3 regions of the Photobacterium sp. ABD4_091 genome follow, and region 3 is predicted to be linked to each of the others. Evidence: riboswitches for the same ligand, from Rfam matches in the RefSeq annotation. Region 3 holds a riboswitch; each other region holds the start of a gene.

Region 1 (7,198 bases), 550 kb from region 3:
AGTGTTAAATTTTGCCGACAGGTTTTGAAATGCAACCAGCGCGGTTAAATCAACAATAGCATCTTCATCAAACCATTGTTTTAAATCTGAAAGCATTTCATCGGTAACGCGCTGCCCTGTGATGGTCATCGCTTCTACATAACCCAATACTGCCCGCTCTTGCTCATTGAAGAGTTCACTTTGCTGCCAGTTGGCAAGCGCTTTGATTTTCTCGACAGAATCACAACGCTCGGCAAGCTTCATGCCATTGGCATCGACACAAAATGCGCAGTCGTTTAGCTGGGAAACCCTGACACAAACCAGTGAGCGAGTCACAGGGCTTAATGGGGATGAGCGGCGATCCAGGTAGCCGAAGAAACCAGCGACAAGCCAAAATAACGTAGGGCGGCGACCCCACAGCTTAGCGGGATTCAAAACTTTGCCGTAATGGCGTTTTTGCAGCCACAGAAGTGGCTTGATAAATAGTGAGTAGTTTTCTTTGGCGGAAATGCGCACGGTGACCCCTTGTCTCTTTGTTATGCTACTGTGAGCCTATCAGGATAGCGGTGGTAATTATTACCGAAATTATCAGATAGTTATGAGACAAAGACCTTACTAGGAAGTAAATTATTTCACTCGTGGACAGAAATAAGTGTTTAGTTGACCGATATTTGTACAGTTTGAGCTTTGGACTGGGTGATCACTTTCTCTGAAGAGAGTTCCGTCAGAACAATATAGCCACATGCCATTAGAGGCACGAAGGCCAGCAGCATGGTTTTACCTATGTGGTAATTGCGATACCAGTACTTGCGAGCCCTGATTTTTAACAGTAGGCCCCAAAAAAGCAACAACGCATTTAAGCTAGCGATAGATACCAGTAAGCTGTGAAGTGACTGATATGTAGTGATGTTATTCTGAACAAGAATAAAAGCGACAAGAGGAGGAAGCAGGCTGAACAAAACAAGTAGGCGCATAATTCGTGGCCACTTGCCAAACTTATCCTTGAACATTTGATCGCTTTGCCCTGGAAAAGGTTTGGAACAGTTCATAATTACCCCCGGTGCTATTTTGAAACATATTTTACTAGGGTGAGTGTCCAATAAAAGGGTGTTGAGCGTTTTATAAACAGCGTTGTGAGATGATTCAATTTTTAACGAAAATTGACAAAAAGTTGTCAATGAAATGATTGAATATTGACACGTGTAAGTGTCGAAAAAATACAAAAAAGAGACCGTAATGGCCTCTTTATATATATGCAACTTATCTCGCTAGCTTAATTTTGCTAGCAACTCAGATCGCCTGTCTTTTGGAATAACGGACCAGTGTTTCCCGCTAATTGCCCCTTCTAGAGCCCAGAGCAAATCAATGCTCACAGTCCCTTGGTGAGTATCTTGTAATGCTTTAAAGGCATTGATAGAGCCCGCTTCCATTAATTCATCAACCGAACAAATACCTGCTTTCTTAAGCATTCTTTCATTCGCAAGGCGAAGGTTTGGTAGGTCTTTTATTCGATCTGGTGATGCTTTTTCTTTGGTCTCTTTATCGACTTTTGCGGCATCAAGAGAGCGAGAGGCTTGTTCGATAATCTTGCCAGTGTCATTCCACCATTCATCGGGTATCGCGTAATGTTTGGTTACAACTGGAAAGCCGCGTTTTTTATAGATATATGGTTTAAGCCCCGCCTTTTTATAGTCTTGTTCGTTTTGTGCGTTGGCTCGAAGATGGAGTTTGTCATTTACTACGAGTGCAAACATTGTTTCACCCGCAAAAATCCCAAAACCACCAAACATTGAGCGTGACTTAACGTTATCGAAACAACTAAACAGGCGTAAAGATTCTTTTAAAATTGGTTTGTCCATGCTTCTTCTCGGTGAAAATTTCTTGGGTCACCTAACAACAGAGCGAGGATTGAAGAATAGCAAATATCAATACATTACACTGTCAGGAAAAAGTAAGACTTTCTTGACATTAGTTGCTATATCCATCGGCAACCCCGCTACCATAAGTTGACTGAGTTAATAAAACCCGACGACTCTTAGGCCGGAAGCTTTGCGTCCCTATCTTTCGATAGGTTTGCCTTGTTCGTGACAATTTAAGAATATCCCAGATGATATTTTTGAACTTGATCGCAACTTTGGAAGTGTGATGTTGATTCCATAAATTTGCGCTAAATTTTGCTGTTGAAGGAATATTTTTGTCTCAAAATGACTTTATCTGCGTTGCAATAGATATAAAAAAACGGAGGAAAATTCCTCCGTTTGAAAGTTAAAAAAGTAAACGCTGGCGGCTACTTAGTTTAATTTTTTCACTGAGTGGCGGATCACCAGCTCAGGCACCATCTCGAAAACCTGGGTGGCGTGCTCTTTGTTTTTCACGCGGTGCATCAAAATTTCAATTGCACTCTTGCCTAGGCGGCGTTTTGGCTGGTGAATCGTGGTGAGCGGCGGCGAAAAGTAAGGTGCCAGATCAATATTGTCATAGCCAATGATAGAGATATCTTCCGGCACGTTGATGCCTGCTTGCTGGAAGGTACTGATCATCGCCATAGCCATGATGTCATTAAAGCAGAAAATCGCGCTGGGGCGCTCTTCCATCGCAATAATATTCTTGGCAGCGTCAACTGCGGACTCACACTCAAAGTCACCTTCGATGATCCAGTCCTCATTGACCTCTAGGCCCGCTTCGCCCATGGCTTTGCGGAAGCCTTTCAGGCGTTCGCGACAAGCGGTTTTTTCACTGTGTCCAGTAAGGCAGCCAATGGCCTTGTGACCATGTTCGATAAAGAATTTGGTCGCGACATAGCCACCAAGCTCGGCGTTGTCTTGGATTTTATCCGTGTGCGGGCTCTCTGGGCCCCAGTCCATGATCACCATCGGGGTGTCTTTCTGGCGCTCTAGCAAGCCCAAAAGCTGCTCATCTAGGTCTGAACACATAACAAGCAAGCCATCTACACGCTTTTCGGCCAGCATGCGTAGGTAATCACGCTGTTTAGACAGGTTCCCTTCTGTATTACACAGGATCAGGGTGTAGCCTGCTCCGTAGCAGAACTCCTCAACGCCGTGGACAACTTCCGCAAAGAAGGGATTGGTTGACTTGGTCACCAGCATGCCAATGGTTTTGGTTGAGTTGCATTTAAGGCTTCGCGCAACTGCGCTTGGTGCGTAATTCAACTCGTCTACCGCAGCCAGCACTTTCTTTTGGGTTGCTTCTGCGACGAAGCGAGTTTTGTTTATCACGTGAGAGACTGTGGTTGTTGATACACCAGCCATACGTGCAACATCTTTAATCGTTGCCATAGTTATTCTTCTAATAATGAAAGGTCAGAGAACCTTATAAATTAATCATTTACTCAACAGAAAAATGAACTAGGTCACGGTCTTCTATTCGAGTAGCTCATTGTTCTGTTGGGTACGAAAAGCAGAAACGGCAAAAGGCCGCATCTCAAATGGGCGGCTCTGAACTGACATTTTTGCTGCATGCATGATATGCATATCGCACATGTTGCATGGTTTAATCGCTTGCGTTCACATTTTACTTAGTGTGACCGAGAGTGCAATGCTTGTTATCTCAAATTGCATTTTTCGTTGCTTGCATTCGATTTTTTGCTCGATAGGAAGGCAATAGGACCAAAAATTAGCCCTGCTGATAATTATTTCTATGCAATTTGGTTAAGCTGACTAGGCCGCTGCCGGCAAGACAATAGGGTAGCCATCGACGGGGTGCTGGGTGATGCATACTGGCCAGCCATAGACAGACTCTATGGTTTCGGCCGTCAGTGCCTGCTGCGGTGTACCATCGGCTTGTATCTTGCCATGGTTAATGATAACAAGCCGGTCTGCATACTGGGCTGCTAGGTTAAGGTCGTGAATAACGATAATCACGGCGGCTCCAGCCTCTGCCATTTGCTTAGCAACAAGCAAAGCGTTGTGCTGGTGGGCAAGGTCAAGCGCTGAAGTGGGTTCATCCAACATCAGTATGCAGTTTTCACCTGCTTGACTTAGCTGGGTGAGTACCCTGGCAAAGTGCACACGTTGTTTCTCACCACCAGACATGGTTGGATAGAGCCGGGGAGCAAGATCGGTCACACCGACCATATCCATCTTTTCATGCGCAATTTGCTTAGTCTGGGCATTTGGTAACTCAAGCGGAAGTGCACCAAGCTCAACGACTTCCTGTGCCGAGAAAGCAAACGTTAATGAGCTGTGTTGAGGCAGGACACCAAGATGTTTGGCCAGTTGAGCGGGCGGCCAATCCTGCCGGGGGTAGCCGAACAGGTCGACATTACCTTCTGCTTCGACTTCACCGCACAGTACTTTTAGCAAGGTACTTTTGCCAGCCCCATTAGGGCCTAGCAGTGCAGTCAATTGACCACGTTTGATTTGCAGCGAGAAATCATCAAGCAGTTTTTTACCCCCTAGGCTGAGTGACAAGCTACGTGCTTCAATGGCAATGTCACGGTTAGCGCCCTGTAATTGGGCTGAGTTGGCTTGCTGGCTCATGACAATCTGCCTCTTTGCTTGATCAGTAAGTAAATGAAGAATGGTGCGCCTAATAGGGCGGTAATGATACCGACAGGCAGCTCTGCTGGCGCAGCCACAACACGGGCAAGCATATCAGCAACAAGCAAGATCAGAGCGCCAAGCATAGCGGACAGAGGTAACAAGGTTTTATGGTTCGGCCCTGAAATCATACGGCCGATATGTGGTACGATAAGTCCGACAAAGCCAATAACCCCGGTTAGCGATACGGCAATCCCGACACCTGCGGCACACAGCAAGATCAACATGCGCTTCAAGCGTTGGACATTCACCCCAAGGTGCTTGGCTTCCGCTTCGCCGAGTAAAAAGGCGTTTAGCGCGTTTGCATTGCGATCAAAAGAGAACAGCAAGGCGAACAGGGTTATATAGGCAAGGCCAATTCCTGGCCAAGTAGCGCCAGCTAGGGACCCCATTGTCCATAACGACAAATCACGCAGGGCTTGGTCATCCGCATAATAGTTCATTAAGCCAAGCGCAGCGCCTGATAGGGCGCCGATGGCGACACCGGCGAGCAACATAATGGTCACGGATGTGCCGTTTTTATCTGTGCCGAGCTGGTAGACCAAAAAAGTACTGACGGCACCGCCAATGAAGGCGAAAACAGGTACTGTCCCCAGTGTTAGCAATAGCGGAAAGCTTGCTGCCAAAGGTGCGAATATCACAATGGACAGCGCTGCCCCAAGGCTAGCACCGCCAGAAACACCGATGATACCAGGATCGGCGAGGGGGTTGCGGAATAGCCCCTGCATAACAGCACCACATAGTGCCAAAATGGCACCGATGGCCATGCCCAGTAAAGTCCGGGGGAGGCGTATTTGGTGAATAACGATCTCAATATGAGCTGGTAAATCCAGCTGAATAGGTAGTAGCGCTTTGAAGCTGTCAGCAAAACTGATATTCATTGGGCCCACCGCAATCGATGAGGTGAGAGCCAATACCAGTAATGTCAGGCCAACAGGAAAAACGATGCTGGCAGGGGTTCGTTGTAACTGCATCATAAATATACTGCTTTGATGAACGGCAAACGGTTATTTGTTGTAAAACACTTGGTTCAGGCGTTCTGCTTCACTCAGGCTTTTCAGGCCAAGTCCACCAATAAGCGCTGTACCATCAATGGTTACAACTGCTTTGTTCTGGGCTGCAGGCGTTGCAGCAAGCAAAGGCATCTTCTTCAACAAATCATCAGCAGAGCCAATTTGGCTGAGTGTGCGAGAGCTTAGCAAGATGATATCAGGCTGCATTTCAACCATGGATTCGAGTGATATTGGCTTGTAAGACTCGACGGCGCCTGCGGCTGGGTTAATGCCACCTGCAAGACGAATCACACTGTCAGCGGTGGTATTACGGCCAGAGACATTGGCTGGGCGACCTTCGTGGATCATCAGGAACAAGACTTTCTTCTTGTGTGTGTGCTTTGCTAGGTTTTGGTTGATGGTATCCACTTTTGCCTGCACTTGCTCTTGAAGTACGCGTGCTTCTTTTTCCGTGTTGGTCAATGCACCCACTTGCTGAATTCGAGCCAGCAGATCATCGACGGTTTCACCCGAGTTGACCACATCCACTTCGATACCTGCTTGCTTAATCAGATCCAAGGTTGTCTTTGGCCCCATCTCACTTGAACCAACCAGACGAGTAGGGTTCAGGGCGATCAAGCTTTCGGCTGAAAGCTGGCGGTGGTAGCCCAGTACCGGCGTGTCATCATTGGCCATTGTTTTACTGGTGACATCAACGGCAACAAGTTGCTGTTGTGCTCCCATTGCATTGATGAGCTCAGTGATAGCGGCCCCTGCACTGATGATGCGCTCACTGGCATAAGATGAGTTAGCAGCGAGTAGTAATGCGCTAGCCAGAGCAATACGCTTCATGATTTATCCTCTTCCATTAATAACTGTGTCGCCTTGATTTCATTTTGTTGAAGAAAAGCGAGAAGTTTTAGCATGTTTTCAACCGAGCCTGCCTTATCGGCACCGATCACAACGGGCTTATCAGGATTGGCTTTTACTTCCTTGAGAAGTGCGGTCTTGAAGGCATCCCAACTGTCGATTTCTGAGCCTTGCAGCGCCCAGTAGGGGGCTGTTGCGGTAATGTTGACAGTAATAGGATCTGATTCTGTTTCTTGCAGAACCTGCGTTTCAGTTTGCGGCAGTTCAACATCTAAAGACTCTAGCTTCACGCTGGCTGTCAAAAGAAGAAACACCATAACGATAAAGATGATATCGAGCAGGGGGGTTAGATCCGGCTTCAGCTCATCATCGCCAGTGAAGCTTTGATGAGTTCGGATCATGATGTGGCCTCTGACTGTACGGCTTTTGGCTGGTAGTTGCCATCAAGAGCTAAACCTTCTAACCATAGGTTGCAATGGTTAAGGCTATGCTCAAGCTTGGCGGTGACTTTATCAGCCCATAAGCCGAGTAGTTGTGAACCGGTGATAGCAGGTAGCGCAATGATCAAGCCAGCTGCCGTTGTGCGCATGGCCAGACCCAGGCCGTCAGCAAGGTCGTTAGGGGTCACTGAACCTGAGCTCATCGCAATGCCCTTGAACATTTCAATCAAGCCAAGAACGGTACCCAATAGACCAAGTAGAGGGCTGATCACGCCAATCAGGCTTAATAGGCGTAGGCCTGAACGAAGCTGAGAGCGCTTTTGCTGTAGCCATATTCCCGCTGCATCTTCACGCAAAG
Region 2 (7,198 bases), on a different contig from region 3:
ACTTGTTCTTTTACCTTAAATTGCAGCCGGCAGGTATCGCTAGAATATCCCTTTCTTCTTGATCTTCTGCACATGGGCAAGACGCTCATTAAGATCAACAACCGGCGTTTCATTATTCTCTTGTAACGGTTGCCCCTGCTGAGCCCCAGCACTGCCATTAGGTAAGTTACGGATCATATCGGTTTGGGCTGTAAGTAATTGCTTTAGTTCAGCAATCTGTTGCGACTGTTCCTCTACCCGCTTCAATAGCTCTGCCTGTGATGGATGCAGCTCCTGTGACTCAAGGTGATTTTGCGACGCTTGGTGCTTCTGCGACGTCTGCTGACTTTGTAACGATAGCTGCTCGCGGGTATGGTTTGCTTCAGCTTGAATGTGTTCGACAATTGAAGCTTTCATTGCCTGAAGCATTTCATTCTGTGCTTGTTGGCTTGCTGCTGGCTCGATTTCTTTCGCTAGCAACCCCAACCCTTTCAGGATTCCCTCCAAAGTTGACGCTGACACCTGCGCTTCTGTTACCTGCAAACTCAGTTGCTGGGAAAGTTCAGGGTTTAACAGATACAAGAACAAACCACTGAGATAGACTTGTTTCTGAACATTCCGCGCATTGATTAAGGCCAACCCATTCTCTTCGGCTGACTCTGCTTTCAAACGCGAAAAGTCTTCAGCCCATTGATGAAGAACTTTACTCGCATAAAGATCTGCCGGGTTGTTGAGCGGGTCGAGGTAAATCGAATAATTAATCCGCTTCAAACGATCAACCATTGACAGCCTCTTGCTCTGGCATGTTCACAGCCTCGCCGTCTGCATGGTACAAACAAAGCTCGCGGGCCAATGCTTCTTGTGGCTCATCCACCAGCACGACTCGCTCACCCAATGTCTCATAGGCTTTTTTCACGGCCGGATAGATTAAACTCGCTCCACCACCGACTAGGTAGACACGGTTAGGGTTCTTGGCGAACTTCTTCGCTTCGTATGCCACTTGCTTACCTAGCTCTTCAACCTTGGTTTCGATTTTGTCGAGAATGACCGAAATCTGGCTCTCGTCGTTCACTACCTCGCGAACAAAACCCAAATTATCACGTTGCTTGATAAGCTCATTGGCCACCAAGTAACTTGAATCACTGTCAGCAACAGCCAGTGACTTGCGCGCCACATCCGTCACCATGGACACACCGATTTCATTATTGCCGTAGATTGCAGAAACATCATCAAACTCACCAACAATCACCCCCATATCCAGTGTCGTACCACCGATATCAATCACCAGAGAACGATTAAACTGGCTAACAGACTGCATAGTCAGGGTAGAAAGCACCGCAGGTAAACTCTCCGGCATCACCTCAACATCAACGATTTCAAACAACTCGCCTTTGTTAAGCTCGATCTGGCGCATCAAATTGTCACGCTTACGGGCAATTTTATCTTCGTTCTTCTGACAGTCTTCGCCGTTGTAGTATTCCGTTATTGGCAAGGTGACCACCAATTTTACCGGGCTTGGTTCAATACCTGTCTGTAACAAGGCATGGTGGACGGACAGCAGGTTCAAATCATCATATTGATAATCGACATGTGTTGTTTCCAGCGCCTTGTCTGAAGTCATGTCGTAGGTATATTTGGTTGAGCCAATCGTATAGTTAAAGATCTTCTTGTCTTTTCGCAGTGCGGCACTTTTCCAGTTTTTTCGGAACGAGTTAGGCGAGATAACGGTGTGTAGTTCACCTTGCTCAATCCAACTTACTTTAACGTTGGTTGAACCGTCATCAACCGCAAATTTACGTGGCGTCATTGTTTTCCTGCTTTTTCTCAGTGAGAGTAATTTGTCTACGCGAAAGTAAATATAAACCGCAGTCCAATGGCAAACGCAGCACGAGAGATTTGAAGCAAATCAGCAAAAACAAAATAATCTTAGTTATTCATTTAATTTCTTCGAAAGTGCGTCGATCAGCTTTATTTGACAGCAATTTCTCGCTAACACCCAGCCTAGTTACAACCAGTGAATAACAGTACTTAATTTTAACGTTTAACTTTCTTGCTCATTCACCTCACCTTATTTCAAATGATATTAGTAAGCGATTGATTTAAAATAAAAATAGATTAGGTCCTTGAATTTTATAAATCATTTTCTGAATACCTTTCAACACCATTGCTTCATAGAACACCTAAATAAAAGAACAGTATATTGGTGTCAGATTGAGTGTTATGGATTACCTTGGTCTATATTCACCTAAAAAATATAGCCCGAGCCATCTATAACAATAAAAAATAGTAAGTTATATCGACATTTTTTTGTCACCATAGGCCGCAGTGCATGGCGATCAGGGAGTTAAACTGGTCGCACCAATTTGCTAGACACAGATCACCAAACCAATTAAATTCAAACACTTAATTGAATTAATTTTACCATTAAAGTTCATGAAGCAAGCTCACATACCTACAATTTTTTGCTACCAAACAAAAGATTTTTCTTTGACCAAAATAAGAGGCTTTGCTACTAATTTAATAGTACTTGTGACAACGGCAAACTAAATGAAAGTTTAGGACGCAAAGCTTCCGGTCTAATGATTTATCTATGATAGCGGGGCTACCTCAAGTGGAGTTTACTCCCTTTCGTTGTGCTTGTATTTATTAAAACAAATGGAGTGTGAACATTATTGATTGGTTCTGTTTTGTCTCGTTTTCTAAATAGAGTTTCAATTTATTCCGCTCAACAAACCATTACTCGTTATATGTAAATGGAGTTCATTCTGTGAAAAAGTCTAATCTAGCCATATTTATTGGCGGCTTACTCTCGTCCTCAATAAGCTATGCTGCCGCACCCGGCGCACCAACCATTGATTGGGGTGAGCACACCTACGCTCTTGTCGAGTTAAACCGAGATGCCAGCAGCTACGAAGATATCGTGGTTGATGTACATGACAGTGTCGCCGTTACCGTTTCTTGGCAAACATGGAGCGGCGACCCTGCAGAGACGGCCAATGTGAAACTTGATGGCAGTACGGTCTGGACCGGCAGTGGCAGCGTTAAAAGCGCCACATTTGATGTCAGCAAAGGTGGTGTCTACGACATGACTGTTGAACTGTGTAACGCTGATGGCTGCAGCGAAAGTGGCAGCGTCGAGCTTACTATCGCCGATACCGATGGTAGCCACTTAGCGCCGTTGGTACCCGTTCTGCAAGAGAACAATAAACCTTATACCAATAAATCAGGTAAGGTTGTCGGTAGCTATTTTGTTGAGTGGAGTGTGTATGACCGCGCCTTCCCTATCGATAAAGTCCCAGCCCAAAACCTCACTCACATCATCTACGGTTTCACCCCAATCTGTGGCGGCAATGGCATCAATGACAGCTTGAAGCAAATCCCTGGCAGCTTCGAAGCATTGCAAAAAGCCTGTGCGGGGCGAGAGGATTTCAAAGTCGCTATCCATGACCCTTGGGCTGCACTTCAAAAAGGCCAACAAGGCGTCAGTGACTGGGCTGATCCGTACCGGGGTAACTTTGGCCAGATGATGGCGCTCAAACAAGCCTACCCAGATTTGAAGCTCCTGCCTTCTATTGGTGGCTGGACCCTATCAGACCCATTCTACTTCATGCACGATGAAGCGAAGCGCCGGACCTTTGTTAACTCAGTCAAAGAGTTCCTGCAGACCTGGAAGTTCTTCGATGGTGTAGATATCGACTGGGAATACCCGGGCGGTAACGGTGCTCACCCTACTCTTGGTGACAAAGAAAAAGACGGTGAATTGTATGTCACGCTGATGAAAGAGCTGCGTGAAATGCTGGATGACTTGTCCAAAGAAACCGGCCGTACCTATGAGCTGACTTCTGCCATCGGTGTCGATGTCAAAAAGATCGAAGTCGTAGATTACAGCCGCGCCCAGCAATATATGGACTACATCTTCCTGATGAACTACGACATGTTCGGTGCCTTCGATTTGAACAACCTAGGCCATCAATCCGGACTGTATGATGCGAGCCATAACCCTGCGGTTACCCACACCACAGACCGCGGCGTCAATGACCTCCTAGCACAAGGGCTCGATCCGAAAAAGCTTGTCATAGGCGTACCTAAATATGGACGAGGCTGGAAAGGCGTTCACAACTATACTGGCGATAACCCGATGACCGGACAGGCCACCGGCGGCATTGATGGCACCTGGGAGGCTGGTGTGCTCGATTACCGTGACATTGCCGACAACCATTCAGGCAATGGCTGGGAAGATCGTTACGATGAGCAAGCAGAAGCCTCTTACAAGTGGAACCCAACCACCAGGGAGCTTATCTCTTACGATAATGCCAGAGCAGTTAAAGCCAAGGGCAACTATGTCCAGCAACATGGCTTAGCCGGCTTGTTCTCATGGGAAATTGATGCCGATAATGGCGATGTCCTTAATGCCATGCACGAAGGGCTGGGCCATGGTGATGGCGGAGTGACACCACCACCGGAGAACAAACCGCCTCATGCCAATGCCGGCGTTGACAAGACCGTTACAGGGCCAATTGATGTCATATTAGATGGCTCAAACTCCTACGATCCGGAACAGCAAGCTATTAGTTATGCCTGGAAACAAACTGCTGGTGACACCCTGGCTATTACTGGGGAACACGAAGCAAAGGCAACGATAGCCGTTCCGTCTACCGATATTGACATCAGCTATTCCTTCACCCTGACAGTAACAGACGAGGAAGGCCTAACTGACAGCGACACGGTAACCATCAACAACAAGGCAGAGCAGGAAAACCAGCCGCCGAGCGTATCGCTACCCGCCCAGCTTCCTGTGGAATCACAGGATACCTTCACCCTCAATGCCCAAGCGGATGACCCAGACGGTGACCCGTTGACTTACAGCTGGACTATCCCTCAAGGGTTTAGCTTAGTTTCGGGTCAAGGCACAGCATCACTCACCCTTTCTGCTCCTGCCGTTACTGAAACATTGCAGGCAACAGTGTCTGTATTGGTATCAGACGGCGCACTGGATGCACAGGCGCAAACCTCAGTGACTGTGACACCTAAAGATACAGGTGGCAATGAGTGTGACTTAACCGATCCAAATGCTGGCAACTACCCTGCTTGGTCTGGTGGTGCTGTTTACAATACCGGTGACCAAGTCAGCCACGACCAACTAGTCTGGGAAGCTAAGTACTGGACACAAAACAACAAGCCAAGTGCGACTGCCGATCAGTGGAAACTGATCAGTGATGTTGAGTTTGGTTGGAACACGGGTGTGGCGTACAACGGTGGTGATGAGGTCAACCATAACGACTACCGTTGGAAAGCCAAATGGTGGACCAAAGGCGAAGAGCCAGGAGTTGCTTCAGTATGGGAGAACATCGGTGCTGTTACTTGTGACTAACAAAAGCTAAGTGACAAACAAGTAAACCAACACCTCGAAAAGAAAAACAGCGACTCAGTGAGTCGCTGTTTTTCATGTTTTCTTCAAGTTAATCTCGGGTCAAGTTCAGTTCAATTCGATCCCACTCGACTAAGCGTTCTTCAGTAATGCCAGTTTCTTCAGACTTCACTTTAGCACTACGATAAACAACAAACGGCTGCAACGTTTCCCATGCACCATCATAAAAATCAAACTTATTAATTTCTGATTTATCAAGAATTGTATAAGTCAAAATTAGATTTGTTGGACCATTTTCACATTGCTTACCTTCGTAAAAATTAACGGCTTTTTTCTGTTCCATTAATTCATGCAGATTAGCCTCGTTAACAATAGAAGCACAGCCTTCATAGCGTTGTACAAGTAGACGAACTGTCCGTTGATATTGCTGCCCTGAGTTCCCGAACAATTCGGAAGATAACACTTCAACCGGAATAACAACCCCATTTCCATATTGAGTCATTTCTTCTCTTGTCGGATGTATGACTGTAGCGCCAGCAATATCAAATTCGGTTTTATCAAACCACGGTTCATCACTATCTACTGAGCTTCCCATAACAGTCAATGAGTCTGAGATGGTAAAGTCACGGTTTGCATTTCCTTTAGTCGGTGGCGTTATGCTAATGAGACTCACAGGTTGAGGGTCTAAGTGCTTGTAAAGATTATTGGCATCTTCACCTACCCACAAGGAATAGAGTTTACCTTGAGTATAATTTTGCAGTGATATTTCGCCGGTACTCTCCTGAACCCTCAACTCATAACCTACCCAGCCACCTGTAGGGCTTTGTAGACTGTACCTTCTTGTACCTTTAGCCTCAGGAAGATCTATCGTGACTTTCTTCAAGGGTGCATATTCAAAAGTATCATTGCGAAAATCAATACCTGGGTTTTCAGCCAAATCTACATATGCTGTCGCTAGCTTTGTTACAGGTTTATAGTTTCGTGTTTCGACAGCATCAAAGTAAACATGAAAAGTCCCTGTAGAGCGAATCGATAGCTGCCCTTGCCTTAGTAGTTCGACTGGTGATGTATCAGGCTCATACAGCCTAAATGTGATTTCACCAACTTGGTTTTCAACTACTGGTGTAATTATTCCATTTGGAGAATATGCTACATCATCATATGACACAGTAACTGGGTTTACCGCTTTTTCAATATTTACAGTAAATGATGTTGAGGCTGGGCCATACTTATCATCACCTTGGTCAGTCACTTCAACAACAGCGTGCCCAGAATTAAGAATTGTGATATCCCCGCTTTGAGCATTCACAGTAATGACATCGCTTTCACTTTTATCTTCAACTAACTTAAAGCTTAAATTATCAGTACCCCCACCGATAGCTGGAGAATGAACAGTTGGCTTACCTTCTGTATAAGTTCTCGTTAAATTGCCATCAACACTTAAGCGAGAATCAGCGGGATCAACCACAACAGTCAAGCGTTGTGGCTCTGAAGCTAAATAGTTATCCGTTTCTCCAGCAATAGCATTAAAGCTTGCAACACCACTTCTTTTTATCTTAAAGCACTGGTTGTCAGCATCGTATTCAGCGACACTTTGATCATCATCAGTTAATGGTAATACTGTTACCTTACCCACACTGTTAGTAAAGATTGCATTCTCACACTGTCCAGGAGCGTATGATGTCGATATATCACTAACAGTAAAGTCAAGTTGTCGAGCTTTGAGCACTTTCACTGTCAAGAAACCTGGTGTGGATGTTTGATAATTTTCGCCACCATCATCAACAACTTTTAACTTAGCGACGCCAGATTTAAGAAGAGTCAGTTTATTTCCAGCAACAGAAACGACAT
Region 3 (7,198 bases):
CTGAACGGCAAAAGCTACCCAGTTTCCGCCAGCATCGGCAGCAGCGAATACCCGGGCAACGCCTCCAGTGTCAGTGAAGTCCTACAACAGGCCGACTTTGCCATGTATGAAGTTAAGCAGCAGGGGAAAAACGGTGTTATGCATTACAAAAGGCCATCAGCACCGAATGAGGCTATACCGGAAGAGACTATACCAGAAGGGGCTGCAGCAAAAGAGACGGCACCATCTTCGGAGCGCTTCAGCAACAGCCTATAAATTCTTTGCGTTAAGCATGCTAGCAATCGAAAACAAAAAAGCGCCCACCTAATGGTGGGCGCAAACAATCAATCGTGCAGTGGTGTTGGCTCAGTTACATTGCCGCAGCAAAGATAGCTGAAATTTCTTCGTGGCTGGCTTGTTTCGGGTTAGTAAAGCCACACGCATCTTTCAGTGCGTTGTCAGCCAATACCGCGATATCTTCTGCCTTCGCGCCTAGCTCCTGAAGGCCAGCAGGAATACCCACATCCTGAGACAGTTCCTGAATGGCTTCCAGTGCTGCTTCCGCGCCCTGCTCTGCCGTCATGCCTTCAACATTCACGCCCATCGCTTTTGCGACATCTTTCAGGCGCTCAGGACAAACCTGTGCGTTGTAGCGCTGGACGTGCGGCAGCAATACCGCATTACATACACCGTGTGGCAGATCGTAGAAGCCACCTAGCTGGTGCGCCATGGCGTGAACATAGCCCAGAGAAGCATTGTTAAATGCCATACCTGCCATGAACTGCGCATAAGCCATTTGCTCACGGGCTTCGATGTTCTGGCCGTCTTTCACTGCCGTGCGCAGGTGCGCTTGGACAAGCTCAATCGCCTTGATAGCCACCGCATCGGTAATTGGCGTTGCAGCGATAGAAACATAAGCTTCAATCGCGTGAGTCAATGCATCCATACCTGTCGCAGCAGTCAGGGAGGCAGGCTTGGCCAGCATTAGCTCAGGATCGTTTACCGACATCAGCGGTGTGGTGTTCTTGTCAACGATAGCCATTTTGATATGGCGCGCTTCATCGGTAATGATACAGAAGCGCGTCATTTCGCTTGCAGTACCTGCAGTGGTATTAATCGACACCAATGGCAACTGAGGTTTTGCAGACTGATCGACACCTTCGTAATCAGCAATTTTACCGCCGTTAGAAGCAACCAGCGCAATCCCCTTGGCACAGTCGTGCGGTGAACCGCCACCCAGCGAAATGACAAAATCACATTCACCGTCTTTCAACAACGCCAAACCTGCTTCAACATTACCAATCGTTGGGTTTGGTTGTGTACCATCAAAAACAACAGAATCAATATCACGCTGTGCCAGCAGATCTGCAACCTGCTTAACCATACCGATTTGGCTTAGCACTTTATCAGTCACAATCAGGGCTTTTTTAAAGCCGTGGGCCTTCACTGCATCAGCAGCTTCTGCCAGGCAGCCGGCACCCATCAAGTTGACTGTTGGGATAAAAAATGCGCTACTCATGATAAATTCTCCATAATTATCAAAAACTAATTACCATAAACCGCTTCTGCTTCTGTCTCTCGCTTATGCGTAAACGGGCTATACGTAATCAGTCTTGCTCTCTGCAAATAAAACCTACCACCAGAAATGTGTGCAACAAATTGATCTGGAGCAAATTATAAATCCTCACAAAGCATTCATGTCATGTAGTTTGAGCCAGATCATCAAATCAACAAGTTACATATAAACATTGTCTACCCAGGGAAACACTGCTTTTCGATTTATCACTACGAGCGGGGCTATTTTGTGATCTGAAACGCATAAAAAAACGCTGGCTTGTGCCAGCGTTTTGACGCCATATTAAATGGCTACTTATTGCTTTGGTGGTTATTGCTTGATCCAGGCATCCTGCCACGCTGAACCAAATCCAGGTTCGTAATGGTGCGGTGAGTCAATGTTACACCAGCCACCTTCTGGGAATGGTCGGCACTGGTAGGTGTTACCGTCGCGGCCAAGCACGACTGTCTCACCCGGTACATAACTACCGATACCATCAGGATAGGCATAGTCGTAATCACCGCCACCTGAGCTATCCTTGATGGTAATCGGCTTGGTTTCAACAACCTTGTGTTCGCTGCTGTCTTGCTCAGCTGCGGTTACCACAACACTGAATGAGCCTGTTTCGGTCGTGAATACCGATAGGTCAATGTTACCGTTATCGACAATATCACTCGCCAGCGCTAACTGGTGACCTGTGCTATCCAGCAACTTCATGTTGATCAGGTACCGGCCTTCAGAGCTGACTGTTGCATCAATGTAGGTTTTACTATCGCTGCCCTGGGTGTATTCGCTTTTCAGGCCTTGAACTGTTACCGGAGCGGGTTCAATCACATCCCCATCACGCACATCCAGCGCGTAATTGTAATCAGGGTTGGTGACAAAGACTTGGTTGGTATACAGATCCGATGGCTGATAAACGATATCACCCGATGCTTCTTCCACACCCACCTGAGTAACGGTTGGGTATTTCTCGTTGATCAGTTGAGCAAGATCATAAGACCAAGTATTGATGTTCTCGTTAGCCGCTGTAATTGGCAGCTTCTCGAATACAATTTCAGAGCCTTGTTTGTTGAAAATACGGAACCAGACGCTATCGCCATCTTGCGCCTCGACACCCGGCTTGACGTACTGGCCCTTAGTCGTCCACTCAGGCGGTAACACTTCACCGTCAAAACGGATATCACTACAGTTGTAGAAACCTTCACCGGCCGGATCATTGCGCTGCCAGCGTGACACCAGCGTTGCCTCACCAGAACGGCCGCTTGGCAGGGTCACATCAATCAGGTAGTACTGGCCATTGCCTTCCTGCGTCACTGCGACATTGCCCGTAGTATCAATCAGCTCCAGATCATCCCAGCCAATACGGCTATGCGCAGCATTGTAACCCGGCTTGGTCAGGTAGAATTGCCAAAAACTCGGGTTATGCGGTGCCGTTGCACGGTAGCGCAAAGTGAAAGTTTCACCGGCTTTCATGTCGGTACGCTGCCAATGCCCCGAGGCAACACTCATGCCGCTCTTACGCGGATCACCACCGGAACAGATAGTACCGTCCGGCACTGCTGCCTTAACCGCATCCATGTTGTGATAATCCTTAACCAATGCGGCAAACTCATTTTTCTGCACTAGCGGATAGGTTCCCGACTCCATAAATGCGGCACGGCACGCTTCATTCGGGATCTGGGAACCATCTGATGGCCCCCAGTGACCACCGTCAGACTCACATATCACCTGGCGAGCAGCAGGGAAGTCGGCCCAACCATGGGCACTTGCGTGTAATGGAGAGAGGGCGGCCATGACTGACATAGCGCCCAAAGAAAAGTTAATCACCTTTTTCATGTTTAGCTTCCATTATGATTATTTTGGGAAGCCAGCTAATGGGAAGAAGCCACTGCGTTGATCTTATCGTTTGATCTTGCTTATTCCTATCAGGTAACCCCGCTACCCTAGAGGCTATTTTTTAAGAGGCAGTGTTTTAAGAGACAGTGCTTTAAAAAATATTTCTCCGTAGGCCGGAAGTTTTGCGCCCTACCCTTTCGGATAATTAGCCTTTAGCTGACGATATAAAAATAAGCCACTTCAAGGTTTAGACTGAAGGAGCTCGGTATATTTATAGTGTTTTTTTTAATATCAGCAAAAATCAGCCATTAGCAATGGAAGGATGATCTCATTTAATTTTAAGTTATTAAGATTAATAAATTAAATTGACAGAAATGAAATAATTAAAACCATGAAGCCATTTGCACCACCAATAACTCCAACATAGTAATTCACACCCGTAATATCAACTTACCATGACGGCAATTTGAGCAATCACAATAAAAAACAAGCAAAGTGATATAATTTTCCAAAATTGCACTGGATTCTTGCTTTTCAAAGACCGTTTGCCTGCCTGCCTCAGCACTTGTGAAGACGGATGGAACAGGTCATTCTTCAGCTCAGAAAGGGCTTCATAACGTTGGTTAGCCCGGGCAAAACACCCTTTACGAATAACTATATCCAGCCACGCAGGCAGGTCATCACGATAATTCTCTAGGGGTATATATTCCGGCCATTGGCTATTTGCCTGTGCCGGTTTAAATGTGTTGGGAAATGGGTAAGGGAAATGGCCTGTCAGCATCTCGTAAATAATGATAGATATTGAATACATGTCAGACCTCATGGAGACTTTACCGCCTAACAAACACTCCGGAGATAAATATTTAATATCACCAACGGGTACCGTTTCGGCAATAGGTGTTTGCACTTCATCAAAATGCTCAGAATAAACGGAACCAAAATCAATAATGACGATTTGGTCAAATTGGTCAACAATTAAATTTTCTGGCTTAATATCACGATGAATAAGCCGATGGCGCTGCATCACACGAATTGACTTAATTATCTCCTCAGCCATTACCCGTACTTTTTCAATATCCGGTTTAGGGTTATCGTCCATCCATTGTCGCAATGATTTTCCTTCTACCCATTGGCAAACATGATACAGAAAAGGAGAGTGACGAGAAAAAGGATGGATTTTCATTATTCTCTGGTGGGATACCTGCTCCCCGACCCAGCCTTCACGCACAAAGCCCTGCAGGTACTGGTAATCCTCGGCAAAGTTCAATGATGGCATCTTCAACACATAACGTTGATTATCAAATTCGCTCACTGCCAGGTAAATATGGCTACGTGGACCGCTATGCAACACGCGTAGTATTCGGTATTGGTCAATTCGGTTCCCTTCTTCCATCACCGGCGGGATCACCCGCTTTGTCAGCTCACCTATGTACTCATCCATGGTCAATACCGGCAAGGCATTCACATCAATCAGTAAGCTCGACACATTATCTTGGCTTCCTGCCGCTAGCGCTTCCTCAACCAACTGTTCGGACAGCGGCTCAACGGGGCTTGCTGAAGACAGCGCCTGCAGCAGCTTTGAGTCATCCACCCATTCGTGGACACCATCGGTTGCCAGCAGCAAGCGGTCTCCTTTTTCCAGCCGCAGTTGCTGGAAATCCACCTCGATATGGCTGTCCATCCCTAATGAACGGGTGAGGAAATATTGCTGGCCGTATTGATGGCGGCGGTGATCCTGGGTGAGCTGGATTAACGCCTGGTTGCGGTAGAGGTAGGCACGGGTATCACCGACATGCATGACATAGGCTGTATTGGATTTGATGATCACCGCACAGAACGTCGTCACCATACCATTGTGCTGAAGCTCACTCTGGCTGCCCTGATGGAAAAGCCATTGGTTCAGGGCATGCAATACCTTGCCAGCTGATTGTTTCACCCCCCCAAGTCTTCGGCGTTGCGTAGTATTCTTCGATAAATTGGGTGACACAAATTTGGCTCGCCAGCTGGGCTTGGGCACTGCAACTCACCCCGTCAGCCAGGCAAGCAACCACGCCTTTGTGCAGCAGTTCTTCACGCCGCACGGGCTGGTAAACCGCAAAAGCATCTTGGTTACTTGGTTTACATCCCGCCACCGAGTAGCCCCCGATATTCAGTTCGAGGGTATCCGTTTGCCTGAGGCATTTTCGGTTCGCTGGCATTTGGCTATGGGCTGTTCCAGGCTGCATTGTTTCGCTCATCCACGTTCCACCCTATTTTTCTGACAGTAATTATTCCTGAAAGTAATTGTTTCTGAGAGTAATTGCTGCAGTTACGATTATTTTCCCGGCCTGCTAGGCTAGCTGCCCGCGCTCGGTGACATAGGCCAGTTGGCTATCTTGCTGCTCGCTGTTGATAAAATGCCTAAAGCGCTGAAGTTTCTCAGGTGACTCGAGGGTTGTTTTCCACTCACATTGATATTGACCCAAGGTGCGTGCCATCTCCTGCTCTAACTCTTCACCAAGGCCTAAATGATCATCAATCACCACTTTCTTCAGGTACTCCAAACCGCCTTCGAGGTTCTCCATCCACACCGAAGTGCGCTGCAACCTGTCAGCCGTGCGGATATAGAACATCAGAAAACGGTCGACATAGCGGACTAATGTTTCTGCATCCAGATCGCTGGCCAGCAAATCTGCATGGCGCGGGCGCATGCCACCGTTACCACACACATAGAGGTTCCAGCCGTTTTCCGTTGCAATAACACCGATATCTTTGGACTGGGCCTCGGCACACTCACGGGTACAGCCCGAGACAGCAAACTTGAGTTTGTGCGGTGCCCGCAAGCCTTTGTAGCGGTGCTCGAGATCTATGGCAAAACCAACACTGTCATCGACCCCATACCGGCACCAGGTGCTCCCGACACAAGACTTCACCGTCCGCACCGACTTACCATAGGCATGGCCAGTTTCAAACCCGGCATCAACCAGGATTGAACTGACCCCCAATAGTTGGACAACCAATTATTGGGGGTCTTTTTATGTCCAAATACAGTCGCGATTTCAAGTGTGCTATTGCCAAGAAATGCTTAAGTAGCGAGTCATCTCACAGCCTAGCTAAACAACATTCCATCTCTTCGAGCCAAATTAGGTACTGGGCACAAGTCTTTTCTATACATGGCAATCGTTCATTTTTACGCGCAACTCAGGCGCCGACAAGCCAATCCAAGTTAGCAGCATTGAAACTAATGTGGACGAATAACTGGTCTATCGCGCACACTAGTGCTGTCTTAAATCTTTCGTCCCCTGGAATACTCTCTGTTTGGCTCAAGCGGTATAACCAGCAAGGTATTAAAGGGCTCGAATCGCACCCTAAAGGAAGGCCTCCTATGAAACAGCAACCTCAGCCTGCATCCAAGCCAGATAGTGAAATGACTCTTGAGGAATTAAGAGAAGAACTCGCCTACTTACGGGCTGAGAATGCTGTTCTAAAAAAGCTGGAAGAGTTGGAGCAGGAGAAGAACCGTCGAACAAAGAAAAAACGGTAATCGCTCTAACTCTCAAAAACAAGTACCCACTGAAGCACTTACTTCGTGCTCTCAATCTTGCAAGAAGCGTATTTTATTATCAGGTGAAAGCGAGTAAGTGTCCTGATAGCTATGAGAATGAAAGGCAACTGGTACAGTCAATTTATCACGAGCATAAGGGCAGATATGGTTATCGACGAATTTACCTAGAACTAAGGAAGCGTAATATCATGCTGAATCATAAGACAGTTCAAAAGCTTATGGCCCAGCTAAGCCTCAAGTCGACGGTAAGGCCCAAGAAGTATCGCTCATATCGTGGTGAG

The links. A riboswitch is a leader RNA that binds a small molecule or an ion and turns the genes downstream of it on or off. The one in region 3 is predicted to bind cyclic di-GMP.
Region 1: it holds a riboswitch for cyclic di-GMP, as region 3 does, so the genes downstream of both, ACXAGQ_RS14230 (TfoX/Sxy family DNA transformation protein) here and ACXAGQ_RS11835 (lytic polysaccharide monooxygenase) in region 3, are expected to answer to the same signal.
Region 2: it holds a riboswitch for cyclic di-GMP, as region 3 does, so the genes downstream of both, ACXAGQ_RS15905 (glycosyl hydrolase family 18 protein) here and ACXAGQ_RS11835 (lytic polysaccharide monooxygenase) in region 3, are expected to answer to the same signal.

What each region holds. Positions count from the first base shown of each region.
Region 1 is NZ_JBSWWQ010000001.1:3,105,255-3,112,452, forward strand. It holds gene ACXAGQ_RS14220 (carboxymuconolactone decarboxylase family protein) at 1-495, opposite strand, end outside; gene ACXAGQ_RS14225 (hypothetical protein) at 636-1,028, opposite strand; gene ACXAGQ_RS14230 (TfoX/Sxy family DNA transformation protein) at 1,248-1,838, opposite strand; cyclic di-GMP riboswitch class I at 1,963-2,067, opposite strand; gene ACXAGQ_RS14235 (substrate-binding domain-containing protein) at 2,271-3,275, opposite strand; gene ACXAGQ_RS14240 (heme ABC transporter ATP-binding protein) at 3,657-4,478, opposite strand; gene ACXAGQ_RS14245 (FecCD family ABC transporter permease) at 4,475-5,512, opposite strand; gene ACXAGQ_RS14250 (heme/hemin ABC transporter substrate-binding protein) at 5,546-6,382, opposite strand; gene ACXAGQ_RS14255 (ExbD/TolR family protein) at 6,379-6,801, opposite strand; gene ACXAGQ_RS14260 (MotA/TolQ/ExbB proton channel family protein) at 6,798-7,198, opposite strand, start outside.
Region 2 is NZ_JBSWWQ010000002.1:375,840-383,037, reverse strand. It holds gene ACXAGQ_RS15915 (hypothetical protein) at 40-762, opposite strand; gene parM (plasmid segregation protein ParM domain-containing protein) at 755-1,786, opposite strand; cyclic di-GMP riboswitch class I at 2,507-2,589, shown strand; gene ACXAGQ_RS15905 (glycosyl hydrolase family 18 protein) at 2,747-5,350, shown strand; gene ACXAGQ_RS15900 (hypothetical protein) at 5,439-7,198, opposite strand, start outside.
Region 3 is NZ_JBSWWQ010000001.1:2,554,444-2,561,641, reverse strand. It holds gene ACXAGQ_RS11845 (GGDEF domain-containing protein) at 1-255, shown strand, start outside; gene yiaY (L-threonine dehydrogenase) at 350-1,498, opposite strand; gene ACXAGQ_RS11835 (lytic polysaccharide monooxygenase) at 1,865-3,373, opposite strand; cyclic di-GMP riboswitch class I at 3,463-3,594, opposite strand; gene ACXAGQ_RS11830 (bifunctional protein-serine/threonine kinase/phosphatase) at 3,819-5,309, opposite strand; gene ACXAGQ_RS11825 (hypothetical protein) at 5,239-5,610, opposite strand; partial or broken gene ACXAGQ_RS11820 (nitrite reductase (NAD(P)H)) at 5,704-6,339, opposite strand; partial or broken gene ACXAGQ_RS11815 (transposase) at 6,390-6,674, shown strand; gene ACXAGQ_RS11810 (hypothetical protein) at 6,738-6,896, shown strand; gene ACXAGQ_RS11805 (IS3 family transposase) at 6,896-7,198, shown strand, end outside.